2 regions of the Vibrio metoecus genome follow, and region 1 is predicted to be linked to the other one. Evidence: riboswitches for the same ligand, from Rfam matches in the RefSeq annotation. Region 1 holds a riboswitch; the other holds the start of a gene.
The links. A riboswitch is a leader RNA that binds a small molecule or an ion and turns the genes downstream of it on or off. The one in region 1 is predicted to bind cyclic di-GMP.
Positions count from the first base shown of each region.

Region 1 (7,816 bases):
ATTTCAAGAAATTGATTGGTATTCTGCTGCGGATTCGATAACGTATAGCCAACCGATTGCATTGTTTATTCAGCACATTTGTGCTGGCTGTCGTACTAATTTGCCATCGGTAAGCATGGAGCACCGCACCATATAGCCCCCAAAGCAAAACCTATTTCGTGGTTCGGTAAATATTATAAAAGAATGGAGAACAACACATGGCTGGAGTATTAGGCATGATTTTGGCGGGTGGCGAGGGGTCACGGTTGAAACCGTTGACTGAAACCCGTACCAAACCGGCAGTTCCTTTTGGCGGAAGCTACCGCTTAATCGACTTTGCACTCAATAACTTTGTTAACGCCGATTTGATGCGTATCTACGTATTGACGCAATTCAAATCACAGTCTTTGTATCTACACATGAAAAAGGGCTGGAATCTCTCGGGGATCACGGATCGTTTTATCGACATTATTCCTGCGCAAATGCGTGATGGAAAACGTTGGTATGAAGGCACTGCCGATGCGATATATCAAAACTTACGCTTTGTGGAAATTGTTGCCCCAGATCAAGTCTGCATTTTTGGCTCAGATCATATCTATAAGATGGATATCCGCCAAATGCTCGATTTCCATCGCCGCATGGAAGCAGAATTGACCGTTTCTGCACTGCGTATGCCGATCAGTCAAGCTTCACAGTTTGGCGTCATCGAGGTCGATGAACACGGCAAAATGGTGGGATTTGAAGAGAAACCGAGTTGTCCGAAGTCGATCCCCGGTGAACCTGAGTGGGCGCTAGTCTCGATGGGTAACTACATTTTTGAAGCAGAAACGCTCAGCAAAGAGTTGCGTGAAGATGCTGAGAATAGCCAATCTAGCCATGACTTTGGCAAGGACATTATTCCGAAGATGTTCCCACGCGGTAAAGTGTACGTGTATGACTTCACGACCAACAAAATCAAAGGCGAGAAAGAATCTACCTACTGGCGTGATGTGGGTACCATTGAGTCCTACTGGTCTGCTCATATGGATCTGCTCGATAAAGAACCGCCATTTTCTTTGTATAACCGTAGCTGGCCGCTACACACCTATTACCCGCCTTTGCCACCCGCAACGTTTGTTGATGTGAAGGATAAAAAAGTCAAAGTGACAGACAGTTTGATCTCTGGGGGAAGTTATATTCAAGGATCAACCATTTATAAATCGGTGTTGGGCTTCCGTAGTAACATTGCTGCTGGCTCTTTGATCAGTGAATCTGTTATCTTGGGTGACGTAAAAATTGGAGCTGGCTGCACGATTAAGCGCGCCATTATCGATAAAGATGTTGAGATTGCCGCAGGTACTATCATTGGTGAAGATCTGGAAATGGACAGAAAACGTTTCCACGTTTCCGATGAAGGTATTGTGGTAATTGCAAAAGGTTCAAAGGTAGGATTCTAGAATGGAACAACTCAACGTTTGGTTTACCGTGTCGGAAGTGCAGGGGCTGGTAAAAAGTGGTGGCTTAGCTGATGTGGCAAAAGCCCTACCACAGGCGTTGAAAGCGTTGCATCAGCAGGTAGCGATTGCGCTGCCTGCTTATCGTTCAGTTCCGGGTAGAGAAGAGGCGGAGTTAGTCCTAGAAACGGAACTTACTCACTGGCCGCACACTCATTATCGAGTGCTTAAACGCGAGTTAGAAGGGATCCCGGTCTATTTAATAGACTGCCCAGCCTATTTTGATCGCCCGGCTCTGTATGCCGAGAATAACCAAGCGTATACCGATAATGGTGAACGATTTGGTTTTTTCTCCGCAGCGTGTTTGGACGTACTCCCTAAATTGGGGATTCAACCGGATATTATTCACGCCAATGACTGGCACACCGGCTTAGTTCCTTTTCTACTGAAAACGCGTTACCGCTATGACAGTTTTTTTGAACAAGTCAAAAGCGTGCTCACGGTGCATAACGCCATTTTCAAAGGGATTTTTTCTTACCACCAATTGGAAGTCATTCCAGAGCTTAATTTATCGGGTATGGAATTTCTGCAATATGGTCATGACCATGTCAGTATGTTGCGAGCCGGGATTGCCTTTGCCGATAAAATTAACGCAGTAAGTCCTAATTATGCTTCAGAGCTTTTAACGCCGCTCGGCGCGCATGGTTTAGTCGATGATTTTGTTCGTCGCGCTCGGGATTTGCACGGTATTGTGAATGGCTGTGATTACAGTGAGTGGAACCCACAAACGGATCACTATTTGCCAACCACTTACAGTGATGAACCACAATCGATGCGCAAGGGCAAGGCGTTGTGCAAAACCGCGTTGCAAGAAGAGTTACATTTGCCTGTTGCCAATGTTCCTATGTTTGGCATGGTTTGTCGTTTAACACACCAAAAAGGCTTTCATTACCTGTTACCTATTTTGGAGCAGTTCTTACGTAATGATGTCCAGGTGGTGATTGTCGGGACTGGTGAGCCAGAGGTCGCAGCGCGACTGAATAAAATTGCTCACTCTCATCGCAATAAGTTTGCTTTTGTCGAGACCTACAGTGAGCGTTTAGCCCACTGGGTTGAAGCTGGATCCGACTTCTTCTTAATGCCTTCCGAGTTTGAGGCATGTGGGTTGAACCAGATCTACAGCATGGCTTATGGCACCTTACCTATCGTAAGAGAAGTCGGCGGGTTGAAAGACACGGTGAACGATTACGATAAGTTTCCTGAGCGTGCGACGGGTTTTGGTTATCAAGAACCCACACCTGAAGCGTTGCTGATCACCATGCAGCGTGCCTTGCTGTTTTATCTCCAACAACCTGATGAGATGCTCAAAGTACAGCAACGTGCGATGCAGCAAAACTTCAGCTGGGAGGAGTCGGCACAGGAATACATGAAAATGTATCGTTTGGCGCGATTTGGTTAGAGGTAAATTTTAAAGCTAAGGCACCTTTAGGTGCCATTATTTTCTGCTCTGCTCAACAGTTTCTTACAACTGAAGTGATTTTCCACACACGGTTTATGGTAGTCTTGGCCTGCGTAATAACGAGGTGCCAATGTCTGCCATTGCTGAAAAAGTTCTGTTTCATAAAACCTACCTTCATCCTACCAGTCGCGAGTGGGTGGTTTTCGTACATGGCGCAGGAGGCAGCTCTTCAATTTGGTTTAAGCAGATCAAAGCCTATCGTCAGCATTTTAACTTGCTACTCATCGATTTGCGTGGTCATGGTAAATCAAACCAATTGCTCAGAGATTGGATAGCCAATCGCTATACTTTCAAAACGGTCACCCTTGATGTGCTGAGAGTATTGGATCATCTGAAAATCCAGTCAGCCCATTTTGTGGGAATGTCCCTCGGTACGATCATCGTCCGTAACCTTGCCGAGCTTGCGACACACCGTGTTAGTTCCATGGTGCTTGGTGGTGCGGTAACGCGGCTTAATGCGCGCTCACAACTGTTGGTTAGGCTAGGGCATTTGAGCAAACACCTCATCCCGTATATGTGGCTGTATCGGCTATTTGCTTACATAGTGATGCCGCAGCGCAGCCAAAAAGAGTCACGACATCTCTTTATCCGTGAAGCGCAAAAGCTGTGTCAAAAAGAGTTTAAGCGCTGGTTTACCTTAACGGCTGAAGTTAATCCCATGATGCGCTACTTCCGTGACCGTGAATTACCGATCCCCACTTTATATTTGATGGGTGAGAAGGATTACATGTTTATCCATCCGGTGAAGGAGATGGTTGCACTGCATGCGCAGAGTGAACTGTATGAAATTCCAAATTGTGGGCATGTATGTAATGTCGAGCAGCCTGAGCTGTTTAATCAGCGTTCTATCGAGTTTATCCAGCGCCAAATCCGTTAACACTTTTATTCATTACATTGGGTAAATCCACACTGCCAACAAACGCTAAACTGCCCTTCATGGCTTTCGCCGCATTGTGGGCATAACCAGCGAGATTGTTTCGGCGGATTAAGATACTCAGCGATGATTTGCTCGGCGGCGGTTTTCTGCTGAGGTTTCTTTAACCAAAGTGATGGTGCGCTGCTGGAATCCATCGGGAGCTCGCCACGCAGCGCAAACAGCATCTCTCCACGCAATTCACACGGGATCCCTTGTTGATGCAACAACTGCATCAAGATATGAGCCTCTAATGGATGATTTGCAGTATAAATTTTCATCATGGTTGATGGGGGTTCTAGCCCAAGCTCATTTCATCGGTGATGAAACAGGGCGCCGTTGAAGTTTATTCATGAACCATTTCACCACAACAGGAAATACACCCAACAACACAAAAGAGGCGAGCACTGGTGCAGAAACGATCTGGCTCAAGCTAGAGATTTCGGCTAGTTGAGTGCCGGCATTGAGATAAACTGCTGTGCCAGGCAACATCCCTAATTGGCTGACCCAATAGTAACGCCAAATGGAAATAGGCGTGAGACCCATGACCAAGTTAATCAAAAAGAAGGGGAAAATGGGAATTAAGCGTAGCGAGAGCAAATAAAAGGCTCCATCCCGTTCGACACCTTGGTTAATGGTTAACAGCTTATCGGCAAATTGAGCTTGAACCCAGTCGCGCAATAAAAAGCGGCTGCTGAGGAAAGCAAGAGTTGCCCCAATCGTACTCGCAAATGAGGCTAGCAGAAGGCTGAGCCAAAACCCAAACAGTGCTGCACCCAATAGGGTGACAACAGTGGCGCCTGGGACCGAAAAGGCAGTCAACAGGACATACAACACAAAATAGATAAGCGCAGCTTGTACAAGATGTGCATCAATGTAGTTTGCCAATTCGGCTTGCTTGGCTTTGGCCACATCTAACGTCAGATAATGGCTAAATTGTGTCACCAAGATCGCCGTTATCGCGATCAAAATAAGGGCAATAATGAGCTTTTTGTTCATGAGTGGTACCTAGTCAGCACTTTGATATTGAGGCTTTTGATAGCCATAAGTGGAATATCTTATCCCATTGGTAATGAAGGCAATGCATCAGGACTTGGGTATAAGTATATCGACTCAAAATAAATTCGCCCGATTGGTATGAACTAGGGCTATGAAGTAGAAGACAGGGGAAGCGCCGTATTTCTTTCAAAAAAATAACGCGCCCGTGTGGACGCGTTATCAGATTTTACTCAAAGTATTCATACAAACTTGGCGAGGAAAGACAAACTCAAAACGAGAAATCAAAGGTGTCTTAGTAGTTCGTCACGACGATTTTGTGGGATCACTGACCAATGTTTACCTTCGATTGCCCCCTCTAAAGCCCATAACAGCTCAAGACTAACCTCTGCCGAATGGGTACGTTGAATGGCTTTATACGCTTCAACAGAACCGAAAGAGTGTAGAGACTCAACGCTTTCGATACCGGCTTTTTTGAGCATTCTTTCCGTTGCTAAACGCAAGTTGGGAAGATCTTTCAAACGGTCAGGCTTCGCTTGTGCTTGTGTTTCACGTTCGGTCTTAGCGACCTCAAGCGCAATACGAGCTTCACTTAGGATAGAGGTTGGATTACTCCAACAATCATCAGGTAGAGCGTAGTACTTAGTGACGACGGGGAAACCACGCTTTTTGTAAACATAAGGTTCATAACCTTGCTGCTTGAACTTTTCGATTGTGGCATCGTCTGCACGGATGTGCAGAGTATCGTTAACCACAAGCGCAAACATAGTTTCGTCGACGAAAATACCAAAGCCACCAAACATTGAACGAGATTTCACACGTCCTAGCTGCTCAAAGAGCCGCATTGAATCTTTTAATACTGGTTTATCCATGCTGTTAGTCTCGGAGTATTGTTACATACGCCACCAAATCAGGTCCGAGAAAATTAGCAAAAGCATGCAACTGCCGTGTCAATGATGAGTCAACATAGTGTATGCATTTTTGCCATCGGTAACCCCGCTACCTACCTATGTTCTGGTTTAGGCCGGAGGCTTTGCGTCCCATTCTTTCAAATGGTTTGCCCTGTGCGTGACATTTTTCCTGATAAAAAATAACCAAACTTGGGTCATTCTCACATACTGATATTTCAATTGTGAGAATGAGCCATGTTAATAATACTCGCTCTACATTAGTTTTGTCATATTTATGTGACAAGCTTTCAAATATAGGCTCTGTGAATTGTCAAGAAAGTTAGGATTTTGTCAAGTCTTTCACAGTGTCGCGTTCGACGATCTCAGGATGCATCTCGAAAATTCGGCGCTCGTGTTCTTTATCTTTAATACGCTCTAACAGAATTTCGAACGCATTTTTACCCACACGACGCTTAGGTTGGTGCACTGTGGTCAGTGGTGGAGAGAAGTATTCGGCCAGTTCGATATTATCGTAACCAATCACGGATATTTCTTCAGGAACACGAATCCCTTTTTGTTGCAAACGGCTCATTAGACCTAATGCCATGGTGTCGTTGAAGCAGAATACGGCAGTTGGGCGCTTATCCATAGCAATGATTTTGTCGGCGGCAAGGACTGCGGTATCACACTCAAAATTACCTTCTAGAATCCAATCTTCATTCACGGGTAAGTGCGCTTCAGCCATCGCTCGGCGGAAACCTTGAATACGCTCTTGGCAAGCGGCTTTGACAAAATGACCACTTAAACAGGCAATATCGGTATGTCCACGATCCGTCAGATATTTGGTCGCGAGATAGCCACCTTCCTCTGAGTTATCGATGATTTTATCAGCGTGCGACGTTTCTGGGCCCCAATCCATGATTACTTTTGGAATGTCTTTGTGAGCGTCGAGCATTTCCTGCAGCTCTTGAGTCAGGTCAGAGCACATGACTAAAATGCCATCCACACGTTTTTCGGCCAGCATGCGAATATAATCACGCTGCTTTTCATAGATGCCGCCCGTGTTACACAGAATCAAAGTATAACCTTGACGGTAACAGTAGCTTTCCACACCATCGATCACTTCCGAGAAAAACAGGTTTGTTGATTGAGTCACTAGCATGCCAATGGTGCGTGTAGTGTTGCACTTCAAACTACGTGCGACCGCACTCGGTGCATAGTTGAGTTGCTTAACCGCTTCCATCACTTTCTCTTGGGTGGTTTCTGCCACAAAGCGAGTTTTATTGATAACGTGAGAAACGGTGGTGGTAGACACGCCTGCAAGGCGCGCCACATCTTTAATCGTAGCCATAGAGTGTTCCTGTCGATGACTGCTGATGCCAGCGAATGTTATTGGTTAATTAAATCAGCAGAAGTAAGGCGAGACTGAGCGAATCTTCACACTCTGTGCGGCGAGGAACTACATATACCGTACGTAAAGCGCTTCAATCATCATGCCTAAAGTAATAAAAATACAAAAACCGCCAAGAAACAGCGGTTTACATTTTTATTCGTTTTTATCGTTTGCGGGTGGATTTTAGACTGCAAATGTATCCGCCGCAACGAAATTCATTCATCAAACTTTAAGTTCTTTCACAATTGATTTGTTTATGCCCCTGGCTTTTTGCAATGGTAAAGTTAGGGGCATAAAAATAGACGTGTTGTTATTGAATGCGCTGACCTAGTTCATCGATGTAACGTTGATCTTGCTGTAAAAATGCCAACGTTAACCGAGCTGCCGCCGCGTAAAAACCAAACGCATCAAACTGAGTACAACGTTCAACAAAAAGGGGTAACCAACTCAATAAGTGTTGAGTAATGAAATCAGATTGTGTCTTGAGAGCTGAGTTAACCTCGGAGCCTTCTTTATTCGGGGTATTGCTGATAACAAGATGCGCAAGAAAGTCGAGTTGAATCGCGAGATGATCGGCGGGCTCATTAAGGTTCGGATCCACATTCACGTTATAGTGGCTGAGTAATTCACGCATGAGTTGTGCGGGCTTGCCATTGAGTAATCCTTTGTCTGTGTAGACAGATGCATAGGGTA
Region 1 covers NZ_CP035686.1:1,000,209-1,008,024, forward strand. The annotation lists gene glgC (glucose-1-phosphate adenylyltransferase) at 198-1,415, shown strand; gene glgA (glycogen synthase GlgA) at 1,417-2,871, shown strand; gene EPB59_RS04670 (alpha/beta fold hydrolase) at 3,002-3,808, shown strand; gene EPB59_RS04675 (DUF2007 domain-containing protein) at 3,814-4,125, opposite strand; gene EPB59_RS04680 (TVP38/TMEM64 family protein) at 4,154-4,843, opposite strand; gene EPB59_RS04685 (TfoX/Sxy family DNA transformation protein) at 5,125-5,712, opposite strand; cyclic di-GMP riboswitch class I at 5,827-5,912, opposite strand; gene purR (HTH-type transcriptional repressor PurR) at 6,071-7,081, opposite strand; gene torD (molecular chaperone TorD) at 7,434-7,816, opposite strand, start outside.

Region 2 (7,816 bases), on a different replicon from region 1:
TTCGCGGCCAATTTCAATACGCGCTGAGCGGTATTTGCCTTCGCCTTCCGCCAGTACCACACGAGTCATCCCGCCGGAGCGAATGACGGCCGATTTCGGCACGGTAAGCACTTTGGAGTCACTCACTGGCTGCAAGGTGATATTGGCAAACATATTGGGCTTGAGTTCGCCATTCGGGTTAGCAAATTTCAGGCGCATTCTAAGTGTGCGCGTTTTAGGATCAAGGATGGGATAAACGTAATCCACCTTGCCTTGCCATTCTTGGCCGGGTAGGGCATCCAAAGTCATGCTGGCTTGGCTACCTTTGTTTAGCCAGTGAGCCTGACGCTCAAACACTTCGGCATCCACCCACACTTCGTTGAGAGGGCCTGCGCTGATCACGGCTTGCGCTGGAGATAAATATCCCCCTTCACGAATATTCAGGCTGGCAATCACGCCGTTGGCTAACGCTTTCACTTCGATGGTTTGGGAAGCTTTGCCACGACGAATCACTTGATTGATCTGCTCACGATCTACGCCAAGTGAGCTGAGTCTTTCCGTTGCCCCTTTGACCAGACCCTCACGACCGGTTCGCACCGCGTTCAACAACTCCTCTTGTGCTTTTACCAACTCGGGAGAGTAGAGGGTAAACAGCACATCGCCTTTTTTCACTTGCTCGCCTACGGCGTTGATGTAGAGCTTTTCTACCCAACCGGAAACGCGCACGTTGGTTTGCCAAAGCTGGCTTTCGTCAAACGCGATATAACCGACGGTTTCAATACGAGGTGACAATTTGCTGAGTTCGACCTGCGCGGTTTTCACGCCCAGATTATTTTCGACCGCTGGATCGATTTTTACTGTGCCCGGTTTGTCATTACTGTTCGCCGAATCCTCGGCATAAACAGGGATCAAATCCATCCCCATCGGTGATTTTCCCGGTTTATCACGTTTGTAATTCGGATCCATTGGCGCAACCCAATAAAGTGGCTCATTCGCCCCTTTGCTATCGGCAGTGGAAGCCATCGCGCTCATATCGTGGCTATTGAAGTATTGGTTAGCCGCAAAGCCCAGTGCGCCGCCAATCAGTAAAGTAATGGTTGTGGTTTTTAATGTTTTCATGAGGTTATTCCTTGGCAGATGAGCGACGACTGGATTCAGCATTCAGTTCAGGTTGGGTGACGGAGTAATCAAACCCGCCAAGCAACATGGCTAAATTACTGCTGACTTGGTTGTAGTCAGTGATGAGACGCTGCCATTCCAATTCGACAGCCAGTTCATCACGAGTGGCGGTAATCACATCGTTGAACTGCGAAGTATTATTTTGATAGCCACGTTCCACTGCTTTGGTGCGCGCTTTGGCTTGATCAAGCAAAGTGGTTTTGTAACGTTCGAGGCGTTGCTCAAGATTGGTTCGGTCAACCAATAGGGCATTGACCTTGGCATTCATCTGCGCAAGGAGCAGATCTTTTTGCGATTTGGCAGCACCCACTTGGTATTGCGCGGCGGCATGGGTGCGATCTTGGCGATTCCCCGTAAATAACGGGATGTCCATCGTTAAATAGGCGCTCACCAGATCGGAAGCGGGTTCTCCCTTCATGTTGTTGGCTTGGCGATAGGCGTACATCACTTCCACCCCAAATTGTGGTGTGTACGATTGCTCAGCCAATTCCACTTGAGTTTGGTTCACCGCAATATTGGCATCGGCCATACGCACCATAGGGTGCTGAGCCAAGAGTGGGAAATACTGGCCTGATGACGTGGTTTCGAGCAAATCATCCAGCTTTTGCCAATCCAACTGATTACTGGTTTTCAACTGAACTTGATTAGTGAGCCATTCATTGCCCAACCATTCGGACATTTGTGAGAGAAGCCGCCGCTGCATTTGTTGGTTCGCTTGCAGTTTTTCTTCTAACTGGCTGACTTGCAGTTGAGCATTCAGCAGATCTTGCGCTTCATTTTTACCGATGGAGTAGTTGGTGCTGATGAAGCTTTCCAGCTCGCGCATTAAGCGCTGATTTTCACGCAGCACACGTTCCGCTTGCTGCTGATAACCCAACTCCAACCAGAGTTGAGTGATACCGTTGGCGACTTCGCGCTCCCGATTCTCGACTTGCAAAGCCATACCATCGGCTTGCTGTGAGGCTTTTTTGCCTTGCAAATCTAAGGTATCGCCGCGCTCAAATTGTTGCATTAAACCAACGGAAATGTTGGTCATCGCATCTTCATCAAATTTGAAGCTATCGACCGGCAAACCACCAAAACCGACTTTGAGTTTGGGGTCCATGAGGGTAGTCGCGGCAACGCCGGTTTCTCGCATGGCTTGGGATTGGGCATAAAACTGCTTACGGCTTGCATCGTTGGCGAGCGCTTGTTCAATAAGCAGAGTCAAAGGGTCGCTTTGGGACAGCAACTGACCTGAAGAAGTCGCAGAAGACTGCGCCATCACAGGCGTTACGACCAGAGCGGAAACGCTGATACACAGCGCCAATAGGCTCGGTTTCATTTTTCTAATCCAATCTGCACGTCAAAAAAGACGTGAAAACACACATCACGGCTCACAGGAGCACAGTGACACGACGAATTTGTGATTGAATTAAGCTATTGGAGGTCGATAGAGGGATTGCTGCCTTTGCACCACGGATTTGGCGGATTCATAGGGAATCAGAGCCAGTTGGTATTGTGCAGGTAGGCTATAGGCGGTTTGCGGTAAAAACGCGAACACACTCACGCATGCAGCGGTACAGCAGTTATGGATCGAGGGAGCATCGCTCATGCAATGGTTTGAAGTTTCCTCCATTGAGGAGTGGCTCATCGGCATGGTGTGAGACATTTGGCTGCTATCCATCATCACGCAACCGGAAGGTGCTTCAGCTTCAGATTGGTGAGTGGAGGCACTGATCATTTGCCAAGTCATTAAAGGCGCGCTTGAAGCAAAACTGGAGCTCAGTATGGCAAACATGCTGATGATGGAGATCCAGAAGATGCGAACAGGAGATAAGCGCATTTTGTGCCTTGAATGAAAAACTTAGCCGTAATTTAAAGCTTTACCCTAGGGGAAGGTCAAGTGTTGTTTTGGGTACATTGAGATAGTAATTTGCGAGAAATCGCGCATAATCTTGCTACTCATTCTGAAAGAAGAAATAACCTATGACCAATTTTCAATATTACTTTCATCTACTGCCTTGCTTTGACTGTAAGAAAACCACGGTAAGCACGGATCTGGGCTGGTTAACGGCTGCAATGAAAGAGGATGTGTTAGCTCAAGTTGCCGAGATTCTTGCGCAAGACAACGTGGAGCCGGACCTTTCCGTGAACGTGACTTGTACTAAAGAAGAAGCGCGCGATTACTTATTACTGAACTTCTACGGTTACTCAGAAGAAGAACTGGCAAATCAAGTAGAAGCGGAAGATGAGCAAGAAGTCGCGGATGAAATTGCAGAACTTGTGGCAGAAGGCAATGGCGCGATTGTTTTTGAACACGAAATCGCTCTGCAAAGCTGTACTGATTGCGAAATGGATGAAGAGTAAAACAGATTTAATCCAGTGACTCTATGTGCGTGTGGCGATGAGATTTTTCTCTAGCTCAAAAAAATCCCTCAGCGTGGCTGAGGGATTTTGTGTTTTAGAGAGGGGAAATTAGAGTTTATCCCACGCCATTTCCCAATGGCTGCCTGTACCCGGTTGGTACTGAGTGGCATTGGTTGTCCATTGTTGGCAGTAGCCAGAGTATGGCCACGGCTTACATTGGTAGATTGCGCCATCCGAACCTAGCACTTTGGTGCCAGCAACATACTCTTTCAAACCGTTAGGGAAGACAAAGTCATACTCACCCGGTGTTGGCGGGGTTTGTGGCTCAACTAGCATAAAATCAAGCGTTTGCTGATCTTGCAGATTGCCATCGCGATCTTTGATACGCGAAACCAGCATGTGGTGCCCCGCTTTAGCTTCACTCAGTTCTAAGGTTACTGATTTCAGCTCGCCATCCGTCATCGCTTGAGTCCAGCTCGCTAGCGGCTTTTGGTGGTGGTTATAAACCGTCAGTTCTGCGGTCATTTCACCTTGTGCTTCTAGAGTCAGGTCAAGTTGAACAGGCTGCTCGCCAATTTCATACTCTTTCGCTAGACCAGAAACCGTCAGTGAATACTCAGGCTGTGGCGCTTCAATTTGGTAACCAATTTCAACACGCTTCAAACCGCTGCCTTCTTTCAGGTAAATCGGGTTGGTGCCGTAAACTGGAACAAATTGATCGCCATTAAGTTGGCCTGCGCGTTGCTGTTTTTGCGTTTGGTTAATTTTAGTCGCCAAAGCGTAAGACCATTGATTAGCTTGGGTTAGCGTTTCAGAGTCAATTTTCAGCTCGGTACGGTAAGCTGGGTTTTCACCTGTCGCATCAAACACACGTGTGTACACGGTATCGCCAATACTGAGATCCATGCTTGGAATGATTTGTCCGGCTTGATTCCAATCGGGTAACACAGGGCCGTGACCATCAAATTTGACATCAATCACGTTATAGAAAGAGGCCGCAGTATCGCCCACATCCCATACCGCGAGGATGACTTGGTAACCTTCACGTTCTGGCACAATACATTCGTGGCTAACACGTTTCGGTGGTTGCACCATATTGCCTTCCACCACACAGAATGGATTCAGATCAAAAGAATCGCGTGACAAAGCTTGGTTTGGGTTCCAGTTTGGCTTGGTTATGTAGTATTTCCAGTCTCTGGTGACATGGTTTGCAGTAAACGTCCACTCAAAGGTTTGTGGACCCGCTTGGATTGGGCGTTTTACCCAACGGTCGGCCGTTTGTTCATCAAGCGCTGCGGCGAGTGCACTTTCAGCGCTGGCAATTTTACCATCACGTGGGCCTGCAGCCGGAAAACCCTCTGGGCCTTCAACGCTTTGTGGTTCATATTGAATCGCACCACAGTTAGTGTTTTTTTCACCAGTACCATTAGCGGCAAATTTACATAACGTAACGCGCCCTTCTACAATACCGTCTTCCACTGCTGACACATAACCGTGTCCGTACGCCAATCCACTGATACCAGAAAGGATCAGAGCGATAGCGGTAATTTTAGGTTGCTTTTTCATCACAGACTCTTTTTGTTGGCTGACAGAACTCAGAGGTATTCCGAGTCCTATCACACTCAGCAAGGCATAACTATGCAGCATGGTTATGGCGACCCCGCTATCATAGGTTGAGAAAACCGTTTGTTGAGCTTTTCTCGCACCGACAGACCGGAGGCTTTGCGTCCCATTTTTTCAAATGGTTTGCCGAAATGTGATCGGTAGCAAATTTAACTAACTTTGGTTAATAAGGCTAAGTGAAGAAGACGTTTGTGGAATGAAGCTCTCAGGCTTAATTTTTAGAGTTAAATAACTAATTTACCTACAAAATGTCAGGTGTTGATTTGATTGGCAAGGTGGATAGGGTGGCCCTATTTCGAAAATAGAATAGTGAGCGCGTGATCGGAGTAGCTTGCCACTCGTAAATAGTGTGACTATTGATAAAGCAAATACCCGACATGAATAAAAATGCGGCTAAAGGGGCATAATGCGTTACTCGGTTGTACGATTAATATTGGGCGATCAGCTCAATCATGCTCACTCGTGGTTTACTGAACCACGAGAGGAGGTGCTGTACTTGATTGCGGAATTGCATCAGGAGCAGGCGTATGTGCGTCACCACATTCAGAAACAGTGTGCGTTTTTTGCTGCCATGAAAGCATTTGCCGACTATCTATCGGCAGAGGGGCATCACGTCATGTATCTGGATCTGGATGCCACCGCAGAGTTTGCCGATTTGCCGCATCTGATCGGTCAGGTATGTTCTCAAGTTCAAGCCCGATCTTTTCAGTACCAAAGACCTGATGAATATCGTTTGCTTGAACAATTGGCAAGTTTACGTTTGCCTAACGTGGTCATTGGTTGTGTGGATACCGAGCACTTTCTATTACCATTTTCTGAAATCACCGAACAGTTTCCTGCCGGAAAATCGGTTTTGATGGAACATTTTTATCGCCGGATGCGTAAACGGTTTGGCTATTTGATGGAATCGCCAAACAAACCAGAAGGCGGGCAGTGGAATTTTGATGCAGATAACCGCAACAAGCTGAAAGCCCAAGATTTACTGTACTTACCCACACCGCTTCGTTTTGATAACCCGATTTTATCCATCAAATCACGGCTTGAACGGCATAACGTAAAGTCGATTGGCAACGTTGGAGAGTCATTACTATGGCCGATAAATCGCGCGCAAGCCTTGTCACTCTTAGCGCATTTTTGCCAATGCTGTTTGCCTAATTTTGGCCGCTTTCAAGATGCAATGACGGCGCAGCATCCATATCGATGGAGCCTCTATCATAGCCGCCTATCGTTTGCACTGAATTGCAAATTACTTTCCCCACAAGAGGTAATTGGTGCCGCGATTGATACCTATCGAGCTGCCCAAGGCGAAGTTTCTTTAGCACAAGTCGAAGGTTTCGTACGTCAAATTTTGGGGTGGAGAGAGTACGTACGCGGTATGTACTGGAGCAACATGCCTCATTACAAAACTCGCAATCATTTTGGTGCTCGGCGTCCTTTGCCCAGTTACTTCTGGAATGGTCAAACGAAGATGCGCTGTCTGCAACAAGCGATCACACAATCACTGGACTTTGGCTATGCACACCATATTCAGCGATTGATGGTAACAGGAAACTTTGCCCTGCTCACCGACTGTGATCCTGATGAAGTCGATGCGTGGTATTTGGGCATCTACATTGATGCTATTGAATGGGTCGAGCTACCGAATACGCGGGGAATGGCACTGTTTGCCGATGGGGGATTGATTGCGACTAAACCTTATGCCGCCAGTGGTTCCTACATCAATAAAATGAGTGACTACTGCGCTTCTTGCCCTTATCAAGTGAAACTCAAATCCGGTGAAGGGGCTTGTCCACTGAATTCACTCTATTGGCGCTTTATGCTCCAACATCGTGAACACCTCGCTAACAATCCTCGGATTGGGATGCTATATAAAACATGGGATAAGATGGCGAACATCGATCAACAGGCGATTTTAGCGACCGCCGATGCCTACCTAGCCCAGATAGATAACTTGTAACAACAATTAAAAATCCGTGAATACGACAACTCGGCGCAATATTTGCTTGGTATTTTCAGTCAGACGTTGGGTTTAAAGCTTGTGCTTGTGCGGATTATCCCATGACAGGGTGAGCGTAAAGCTAACGCTTCGACAAAATCGCATAAAGAAATGGTGTGTTTGCTCTAATGACTGAAAGGCTAATAAAATAATGTTTTATTGATAATTCATTGTTTTTATAGATTTTTATGACTTACGGATTACGCATGTACGCCCGAAAGTCATTGCAGCTTACTGTGAAGTACTTCAAAATTAGGGCGTTTCCATTTCTTCTTGGTTAAGAATGAGGTTTTGATGAGAGTCGCGGATCTTCTAAAGCATCGAGCTGAAAACTTGGTTAAGCACACTGAATTTAAACAGTGGATGTCTCCGTCTGTACGTGAGTACTGGGATGATATTTTGACCAAAACCAATCGTCGCCCGCTGTTTGCGTGGGTGAAAGATCTGCACCTGCCTGCCAATGAAGAAACACCGATCCCAGAACCGATTGTGCTCAAACCGGAAGCGCAGGCTTTGTATGAGCAGCTACAATCCCAAGTGGGAGAAGTCATCCATACGGGGGACTGGTTGCTCGTTGATCAAGAGCGTATTAATCAATTTGGTACAGTCACTGAAGATATGCAGTGGATTCATACGGATCCTGATCGCGCTGCGCTGGAATCTCCGTTCAAAACAACAATTGCCCACGGT
Region 2 covers NZ_CP035687.1:378,601-386,416, reverse strand. The annotation lists gene EPB59_RS15295 (efflux RND transporter periplasmic adaptor subunit) at 1-1,098, opposite strand, end outside; gene EPB59_RS15290 (TolC family protein) at 1,103-2,482, opposite strand; gene EPB59_RS15285 (hypothetical protein) at 2,573-2,938, opposite strand; gene EPB59_RS15280 (hypothetical protein) at 3,127-3,507, shown strand; gene gbpA (N-acetylglucosamine-binding protein GbpA) at 3,616-5,073, opposite strand; cyclic di-GMP riboswitch class I at 5,158-5,268, opposite strand; gene EPB59_RS15270 (cryptochrome/photolyase family protein) at 5,537-7,087, shown strand; gene EPB59_RS15265 (MaoC family dehydratase) at 7,421-7,816, shown strand, end outside.
Region 2: another riboswitch for cyclic di-GMP. It lies ahead of gbpA (N-acetylglucosamine-binding protein GbpA); the one in region 1 lies ahead of EPB59_RS04685 (TfoX/Sxy family DNA transformation protein).